Regions from separate parts of the Chryseobacterium sp. SIMBA_029 genome, predicted to be linked through region 1. Evidence: riboswitches for the same ligand, from Rfam matches in the RefSeq annotation. Region 1 holds a riboswitch; each other region holds the start of a gene.
What was found. Region 1 has a riboswitch for cobalamin ahead of metE (5-methyltetrahydropteroyltriglutamate--homocysteine S-methyltransferase). Riboswitches for the same ligand answer to the same signal wherever they lie in the genome.

Region 1 (2,205 bases):
GTATCTTCATTTTTTTCCAGGTCAAGATCAAAAGGAGCGTGAAGCAATGAGCATGAAGAGGCTATAAAAACTCTTTTCGTACCCAATGCTGCTACTGCTTTATGAATAAAAGCCAGAGATTGATCAAAATTATTTTTCCAGATATTTCTTCCATCCACAAGGCCTAAAGAAAGACTTAATGAATCCGGAATGGCAGATAAAACCTCGTCCAGCTGTTCCGGAGCGCGTACCAGATCAATATGTAAAACATCAACAGGTAAAGCTGCTGCCAGACTAAGGTTGTCTTTTAATCCGTCAAAATAAGTGGCTATAATGAATTTAATATTAGGAAACTGTCTTTTGATTTCACTGTATACCCATTGGTAAGTTTCTTTTGCTTTGTCATTGAGGTCTAAGGCTAAAAACGGCTCGTCCAGCTGGATGTATTCAGCTCCCTGATGTTCAAGTTGTTTAAGAATTTCCAAATAAACCGGTAAAAGATGCTGCGCAAGATCCAATTTATCAAAACCATTTTCTTTTTCTTTACCCAGTAATAAATAAGTTACAGGTCCGATAAGTACCGGTTTGGTATTGATACCTGCCTGTTTTGCTTCTGTAAATTCTTCAATTATTTTAGTGGAAAAAAGGTTAAATTTTTGGTCTTTCCTGAACTCAGGGACGATATAATGGTAATTGGTATCAAACCATTTTGTCATTTCCATAGCGGTAATATCCAAACCGTCTTTTTGATGTCCTCTGGCCATAGCAAAATACAGATCCAGTTCGGTATGGGATTCTTTGGAACTCATTTCCTGATAGCGCTCGGGAATATTTCCAACGGTTAAAGTCATATCCAGCACCTGATCATAATAAGAAAAATCATTGGATGGAATAAGATCGATACCTTCTTCCTGCTGGATTTTCCAATGCTGAAGACGAAGGTTTTTACCCGTTTCCAACAGATCGGTTAATGTGGTTTTGCCTGACCAATACTGCTCGCATGCTTTTTTAAGTTCTCTGTGGCTACCAATACGCGGATAGCCTAGAATGTGTGTTTGCATTTTCTTTTAAACTTTTAATTAGTAAATCATTATTTTAAAAGTTCCTTTAGAATGCTTCGCAATGCTATCAAAGAAAGAATTTTCAGGAATAGAGTAGATACCATAAGGACGTAATTATCCCATTCATACATAATGAAATAGATCAGGAGAGTTTTAAACTTCCGATTTCTCTAATTTTAAAACTGACCCAATACGTTCAAAAAGTATCATCTGTATGACCCAAAGCTTCAAACCGCGAAAGCATTGTCAATCCGGAACAGGCAGGTCTCCTGGCTGGTAACAGTTTTTGTCGTCCTTCCCGCTTTTGGCAGTGGATACTTGTGGACAAAAACCTTTGGTGGGTTACTTACAGTTGCGCGACAGCTCGTGATTTTCACACGATTCCCTATTCATTTACGCTACGTAAAACCTTTTCCGTTTGATGAAGTATGTTAAAGAACAAATTATGGGATAAAGGTATTGAATTGAGTTAATTAGTTGGTTTAATATCAAAAATTAAGCATAAAACGTTGTTATCATTTATTTTTAAAGATAAATATTCTGTAAATTTGAAAAAATCAATTGTAAAAAGAATATTATCCTGTGGAAAGACTTGACGAAAAGGATCTTCAGCTGCTGAGAATCCTGCAAAAGAATGCAAAACTGACCGTGAAAGAGCTGGCTAAAGAAATTAACCTCTCACCATCGCCTGTTTTTGAAAGGGTAAAAAGACTGGAACAGGAAGGATACATCAAGCATTATGCAGCTGTTTTGGAAGCCGAAAAGCTCAATCGGGGCTTTACTGTTTTCTGTCAGGTTAAATTAAAGATTCATGATCGGTCTGTAGGGAATAAATTTGTGAAAGATATTGTGCAGATCGAAGAAGTGGCGGAATGTTATAATATTTCAGGAGATTTTGATTTTCTGCTTAAAGTTCAGGTAAGGGATATGAAGCATTACCAGGATTTCGTATTTAATAAATTGGGTTCCGTAGATTCCATCGGAAGTACCCACAGTACCTTTGTGATGGCTGAAGTGAAGAATAATCATGGGGTTACGATATAGGATATAAAAGCAATACTCACTTTTTGGGTGCTATTTTTTTTAATAACTAAATTTGGAACTATTTATAGGGAAACATCATCACAACTTTAGGAGCGTCAAAAGTTGACATTGCAATGAAATG
Region 2 (2,205 bases), on a different contig from region 1:
CAGGGTGAAGTGTATGACAGAAACAGACAGTTTAATGAAGTGCTGCCCAATACCGCGGGCAGTGCTTTATATGGAAAACTTGGCTTTGAAGCAGCTTATAAAAACCTGAGTTTAGGAGGAGAAGTGATGCTGCCTGCCTATTCCAATCTGGCAGGAGGCGATATTGAAGCAAAATCCAGATTTAGCCTGTTTATCAATGTGGGAATTTGACGTGAAATGATGTAGATTTAAGATTAAAAAATTAAGGTGGTTTAAATTTTATGACCACAGATTTTACACATTTCACAGATGATTATGTTTTAGCTCGCGCAGATGGCTCTAATTAAGCAGATTATTTTCTGTATGATGAATAAAAATATGATTTTTTACACTTAGCTGAACTTAGTATACGTAATCATTTAACCTTAAAAAGCTAAAATGTTTAAAAAGCTTTTATGGCATTGTGGGTAAAATTAAAAGTGTAAACAAGCTGGAGTACAAACCTTATAGATTTCAAGAATCTGTAAGGTTTTTTTATAGAAAATTTTTAGATAAAAACGACACTTTAAGTTTTTAATAGGAGACAGATTATCTTGGGATTTGTATTTATCCTATTGAAAATTAATTTATTAAGCCTTTTATTGGATATCTTAATAATTTTCTATCTTTGCCGGAATCTGGTGCGCCATAAAAAGCGCTTAAAAGGGAATCCGGTGAAAATCCGGAACAGACCCGCTGCTGTAAGCTCCAAACCAAAGTTTTTGAAGAATATATCCACTGTTGTAAAATGGGAAGGATTTCAAAAATGGAGTAAGTCAGAAGACCTGCCGGACAATTAACGTTTGACGCTTTCGTGGAATAAAGCTTAGGACATCATTGATTTTGTGCAGTTTAAAGCTGTGCTTTGTCATGGTTTTCCCATATCCATTAGCGTTATCATTATTCAAGTGAGCTAATGGTAATACAATATAGTACTTCTCAATTTTACAGATCAGTTACTGCAATTCTTGTGATAACAGGGCAGTTTTTATTTTCCCAGTCGAAGGACAGCCTCAGGGAAAAAGAAATTCTTCAGATCGATCTCTATAAAAAAAATCTTAAAGAAATCCTTCCTGCACAAACGTTGTCAGGAGAGCAATTAGAAAGGCTTAACAGTCATTCGGTGGCAGATGCCCTGCGGTATTTTTCCGGTGTCCAGATTAAAGACTATGGCGGAATAGGAGGGTTGAAGACGATTAACATCCGAAGTATGGGAAGCCAGCACGTCGGTGTTTTTTATGATGGAATCCAATTGGGGAATGCCCAGAACGGCTTAGTAGATTTAGGACGGTTTTCTTTAGATGATCTTGAAGAAATTTCGCTGTACAACGGACAGAAAAGTGAAATTTTCCAGCCGGCCAAAGATTTTGGTTCTTCAGGATCTATTTACCTGCAGCCTAAAACACCAAGTTTTAAAAACGGAAGAAAAACCAATCTGACGATCAGGGTAAAAAATAGCTCCATCGACTTATTCAATCCGTCGATTCGGGTGGAGCAGAAGATTTCTGATAAAGTATCGGCCAGTTTCAGTTCAGAATTTATGCAGAGTGACGGGATCTATAAATTCCGGTATACCAGGAAATATCCTGACGGTGAGATCGCCAATGATACTATTGCGAAAAGATACGATTCGGATATCCGGGCAAAGCGTTTTGAAACCAGTTTTAACGGAACAATGAATAACGGAAGCTGGAATGTAAGAGGATATGGCTATATATCAAACCGCGGAATCCCCGGGGCTATTGTCAATAACCGTTTCGGGGCAAGGGGACAACGCCTGATAGATGAAAATTATTTTGTGCAGGGTAATTTCAGGAAAAAAATATTCCCAAAACTGGAAACCCAGTTCAAAGCAAAATTTGCTTACGACTATACTCATTTTGTCGATACGCTTTCTTCCATAAAAATAAACAATCAATATATTCAGAAGGAAGTGTATTTGTCTTCTTCCAGTCTGTATACGATCAATCCTAACTGGGAGGTAAGTGCAAGCGCAGATTTCCAGTATAATATGCTGGACTCGGATCTCAAATTATTCTCTTACCCTACAAGGTACACTTCACTGGTAGCTTTTGCCACCACCTATCACTGGAACAGACTTAAATTTTTGGGAAGCTTATTAGGAACTTTTGTTCACGAAGAAGTAGAGCTCAACACCAAATCTCCGGATAAAGCTGAATGGACACC
Region 3 (2,205 bases), on a different contig from region 1:
CAGTAGCTTCAACCATAATTAAACCTGTACCGCCTTGCGACCGGCTTCCGTAGTGTACGAAATGAAAATCATTGGCGATACCGTTTTCACAAGAATACATGCACATGGGAGACATTACCCATCGGTTTTTAAGCTCTACGTTTCTGAATTTTATTGGCGTATATAACATATTATTTTTTTGAAATTTAATAGAGATACCGGAAGAATAAAATAATATTGCCCACCTGAGTAAAAAGAGCTAATTTTATCCCCCTTTTTTAGGCCTACAATATATGAAAAAAGACATACAGATCGGTTACGAATATTTTAAAAATAGCAGTGAACTGAATGATATCGAGAAAAAATTATTCGAAACAGCAAAACAGGCCCGTGAAAACGCTTATGCACCTTATTCTCAGTTTTTTGTAGGATGTGCTGTCCTGCTGGAAAACGGAGAAATATATTCCGGAAACAATCAGGAGAATGCCGCTTTTCCATCCGGGCTTTGTGCTGAGAGAACAGCGCTCTTTTGGATAGGAGCCAATTTTCCTACGGTGAAAATCAAAAAGATTTTCGTGGTGGGCGGTCCCAAGGAGTTTCATGAGAAAAATCCTCCAATCCCGCCATGTGGTGCATGCCGCCAGAGTTTAATGGAATATGAAACGAAACAAAACGAGAATATTGACCTTTATTTTTCAAGCATGAATGAGGAAGTGGTAAAAGTACATTCTATTAAAGATCTTTTGCCTTTCTATTTTGATGCGACGTTTTTGTAAGGCAAACTGGCACTTATTTCACCTCTGCTATCTCTGTAAACAGAGGTAAAACATAGCTGCAGCGTTGAAAATTAGCGGTTCAGTATTGCCTTTTGTCTAATACATTTAAAAACTTATCTTTACAAAAATTTTGGTTTCCAGCATATTTGGAATTAATAGGGAATTGGGTGTAAACCCCAAACTGTCCCCGCAACTGTAAATCGCAACAAGAAATTCTACGAAAAACCACTGTACATACGGGAAGGTGTAGAAAGCGAAAGTCAGGAGACCTGCCAGAATTATAATTAAAAAATATATTGCTTTCGGAGGAAAAGTAAAATAGTATGGATATAAAAAGATCTTTAGTACTGCTTTTGTCGTCTTATGGTTGCTTTCTTTCCGGACAGGAGAAAGGGATCGATACTGTTTATATTTTCGACAGTCAAATGAACAGAGTGAAGCTTTTTCATAAGGTGAACACTCTTACCCTTGAAGACGCAGAGAAAAATTCCACCAATCTTTCTGAACTTTTACGTTTCCAGACTCCGGTATATATTAAGGAAAACGGACGTGGTGCAGTTTCTTCGCCTTCTTTTAGGGGAACTACGGCTCAACAAACGGCTTTTGTATGGAACGGAATCAGTATTAATTCTAATTTTCTGGGTCAGGGAGATGTCAACAATATTCCTTTGTTTGGATATGACCAGCTTGATATAAAAGCAGGTGGCGGAAGTGTCATTTATGGCAGCGGTGCTATTGGGGGAAGCATCCATCTTAACAATAATCTGGATTTCAATAAAGGTTTTCATACTTCTTTATTTTCTGAAGCGGCTTCATTTGGTACTTTTACTCATTTTATCAAAGGTTCCTACAGTAATGATAAATTAAGTATTAAAGTTACAGGAAATCATTCCATCAGTGAGAATGATTATGAGGTGAAAGAAGCCCGAAACTATATCAATCAGAACGGAAAATATTTTAATACGACTTTTAATATTGCCGGTGCTTATAAAGTGGCTCCTCATCATCAGATTTCCTGGATTTCTGAATTTTTTAATGGAAATCAGAATTATCCGGTACTTTTTGAAAGTGAAACCAAAACAAAATACGAAACCCAAAATATCAGAAGTCTTCTTTCCTGGGACTGGAATCAGTCAAAGTTCAGCAATTCATTTAAGGCTGCTTACACGGAAGAGAATTTTCAATATTTTGCCAACGTCAATGGACCTGCTACAAGTGGCGGGATAGGAAAAAATTATATTGTAAAAAATGATTTCAATTATTTCCTGAGTCCAAAATGGAATGTGAATGTCATCGGTGAATTTCAGGTGAATAAAGCTGAAGGTACGGGAACTTCCCAGATTTCTAAGGTGAGCAGAAATGTAGGTTCTGTAGCGGGATTGCTTCGCTATTTTGCGGCATCAGATCTGCGTTTTGAAGCGGGTGTAAAAAAGGATTTTGTAGAGGGAAT
Region 4 (2,205 bases), on a different contig from region 1:
TAAAATATCCTATTTACAAGTTAAGAATATCAATTATTATCAGAAATTTTATTATTCTTCTAGATTTCAGATCAGCTTTTCAGATATGGCATTATAATTATGATTTAGATACTTACCGAAAAGCATTTAATTTATATATTTGAAGAGTCAAAAATTTTTCATGATGATTTCTGTAAACAAAGTATTCTGCCTATCTATTTTCAGTGTTTTTTCTTTGGCTTCTGTCAAAGGTCAGCAAAAAGTTCCTTTTGGAGTAGTAAAAGCTGAAGAAGGATATGCCAACGTACGTGTTCATAAAGATAACTACAGAAAGATTGTAGACAAGATCCGTATGCGTAAAGGGGATGTTTTTGTATATGTAAAACCGGCCCCGGGAGAAACGGAATGGATATGGATCAAATATCCTGAAAAACAGGATGCCGACAAACCTTTTGTACGGTATGAAGATCTTGACAAAGAAGGTATGGTGAATAAAGAACGTATTGCTTTTATAGACCAGCTGCCTCAATACACTCCTTCCAAATCCAAAAACGGAAGATCACTCATTTTTGTAGATAACAGCAATCCGAAAATACCGGCCGCCCAAAGAAGTAAAGTGGTTATCGATGTCTATCCTTCGAATGCCGGCTACCGTAAACAGGAGAAAGATGCCAACGGAAATATTCTTACGATCGATAAAATAAAGCCATGGGGAATCAGTAATGAACTGCCTGAAGGAATGACTGAGATCAAATCAATCAGAGTTCAGCAGCCGGGCAGAGGTTCTGTTTTTGTAAGGGAAGCGATCAAAAATATGTTTATGCCAACCATGGATTTCAATAATGTCGGAGTAACTGCACTGGACAACGACCATATCTTCCTATACATGATTAATGGAACCGGAGAAAACAGGTATACTTCACTTTGGACCATCAAAGAAGGAAGGGTCATCAGCCAGATTATTTATAAAAGTCCGGAATAATACTTCGTTATATTCTTATTATTCTTATTTTTGCCACTGAAAAGCATCATGCTTATTCATCATAGAAATGGGTTCTGCTTAACCGCTGATTAAAAGGGAACTGTGTGAAAATCACGGACTGTCGCGCAACTGTAAGTAACTAAAGTCTTGATCAAAAAATCCACTGTGCAAGCCATGGGAAGGAGATCAGGATGTTACAAGTCAGGAGACCTGCCTCTTTCGTTATACAAGAAACTTTCGCGGTTTGAAGTTTATTGGTCTGATGGATGGTTCAGGGATTTTATTATTCCTGTCTATATTCTGTTTGTCCCAATACTGCTCATTCCGCATTAATTAATAATGAATATGACTACAGAAGAAAGAATTGAAGCATCCGAAACCAGAATTTTTAAAGCGGTTTTCCCTAACACTACGAATCATTACGATACCCTTTTTGGAGGTACTGCCATGCAGCTGATGGATGAAGTAGCTTTCATCACCGCAACCCGTTTCGCAAGAAAAAGAGTGGTAACGGTAAGCAGCGATAAAATAGATTTTAAAAAACCTATTCCTGCAGGAACTATTGTGGAACTGATCGGAAAGGTTTCCCACGTAGGAAAAACGAGTATGAAAGTAAATGTTGAAATCTACACCGAACAGATGTACTCTTATGAAAGAGAAAAGGCCATTGTAGGAGATTTTACTTTTGTGGCAATTGATGAATTTAAAAAACCTATTCAAATCTTGTAAGGATTTATTTAACAATACTTTACAATCCTTTAGTCACTGTAAAATACTATATAAACCTGTATGAAAGTGCACTCTAAAAAAATTCTAAGTATTGAATCAGTTTCGGCGGCCTTTGGCCGCCGAAACTGATTCATAGAATAAAAAATTCGTATAATTATTTCAATACCTTTTCAGTATCCAAGCTTTTGATCAACAATAACTGAAAAGCCTCTCCCATTTCATCAGAAGCTCTGGTAATGGCATTTTCAAGCATATTTCGGATCTGATTTTCGGTTACTTTAGCTTCGGTCCAGCTTTTCCCGGAAGTATGGGAATTCAGGATAAAAGGCATAATTCGGTCTATGGCACAGGCAAAAATAGCATCCGGAGTTTCCTCTTCTTCAAATTCAAGCCATAAATTAAAAAACTCTGAACGTAAAGGTTCATCCAGAATCCCGAAAATATTTTGTGCTGATTGTTTCTCTCTTTCAAACTTACCAATCATCGCTTTTTCATCAAAAAGGAAGGTATCTCCT

Region 2: another riboswitch for cobalamin. It lies ahead of SB679_RS04850 (TonB-dependent receptor); the one in region 1 lies ahead of metE (5-methyltetrahydropteroyltriglutamate--homocysteine S-methyltransferase).
Region 3: another riboswitch for cobalamin. It lies ahead of SB679_RS12145 (TonB-dependent receptor plug domain-containing protein); the one in region 1 lies ahead of metE (5-methyltetrahydropteroyltriglutamate--homocysteine S-methyltransferase).
Region 4: another riboswitch for cobalamin. It lies ahead of SB679_RS11610 (acyl-CoA thioesterase); the one in region 1 lies ahead of metE (5-methyltetrahydropteroyltriglutamate--homocysteine S-methyltransferase).

The regions. Positions count from the first base shown of each region.
Region 1 covers NZ_JAWRXA010000001.1:53,412-55,616, forward strand. Annotated here, with positions in the region: gene metE (5-methyltetrahydropteroyltriglutamate--homocysteine S-methyltransferase) at 1-1,040, opposite strand, end outside; cobalamin riboswitch at 1,282-1,468, opposite strand; gene SB679_RS00215 (Lrp/AsnC family transcriptional regulator) at 1,623-2,084, shown strand; gene SB679_RS00220 (hypothetical protein) at 2,143-2,205, opposite strand, start outside.
Region 2 covers NZ_JAWRXA010000002.1:365,084-367,288, forward strand. Annotated here, with positions in the region: gene SB679_RS04845 (transporter) at 1-210, shown strand, start outside; cobalamin riboswitch at 641-826, shown strand; gene SB679_RS04850 (TonB-dependent receptor) at 935-2,205, shown strand, end outside.
Region 3 covers NZ_JAWRXA010000006.1:70,626-72,830, forward strand. Annotated here, with positions in the region: gene namA (NADPH dehydrogenase NamA) at 1-169, opposite strand, end outside; gene cdd (cytidine deaminase) at 273-755, shown strand; cobalamin riboswitch at 870-1,047, shown strand; gene SB679_RS12145 (TonB-dependent receptor plug domain-containing protein) at 1,079-2,205, shown strand, end outside.
Region 4 covers NZ_JAWRXA010000005.1:366,414-368,618, forward strand. Annotated here, with positions in the region: gene SB679_RS11605 (hypothetical protein) at 161-961, shown strand; cobalamin riboswitch at 1,014-1,194, shown strand; gene SB679_RS11610 (acyl-CoA thioesterase) at 1,307-1,690, shown strand; gene SB679_RS11615 (HD domain-containing protein) at 1,845-2,205, opposite strand, start outside.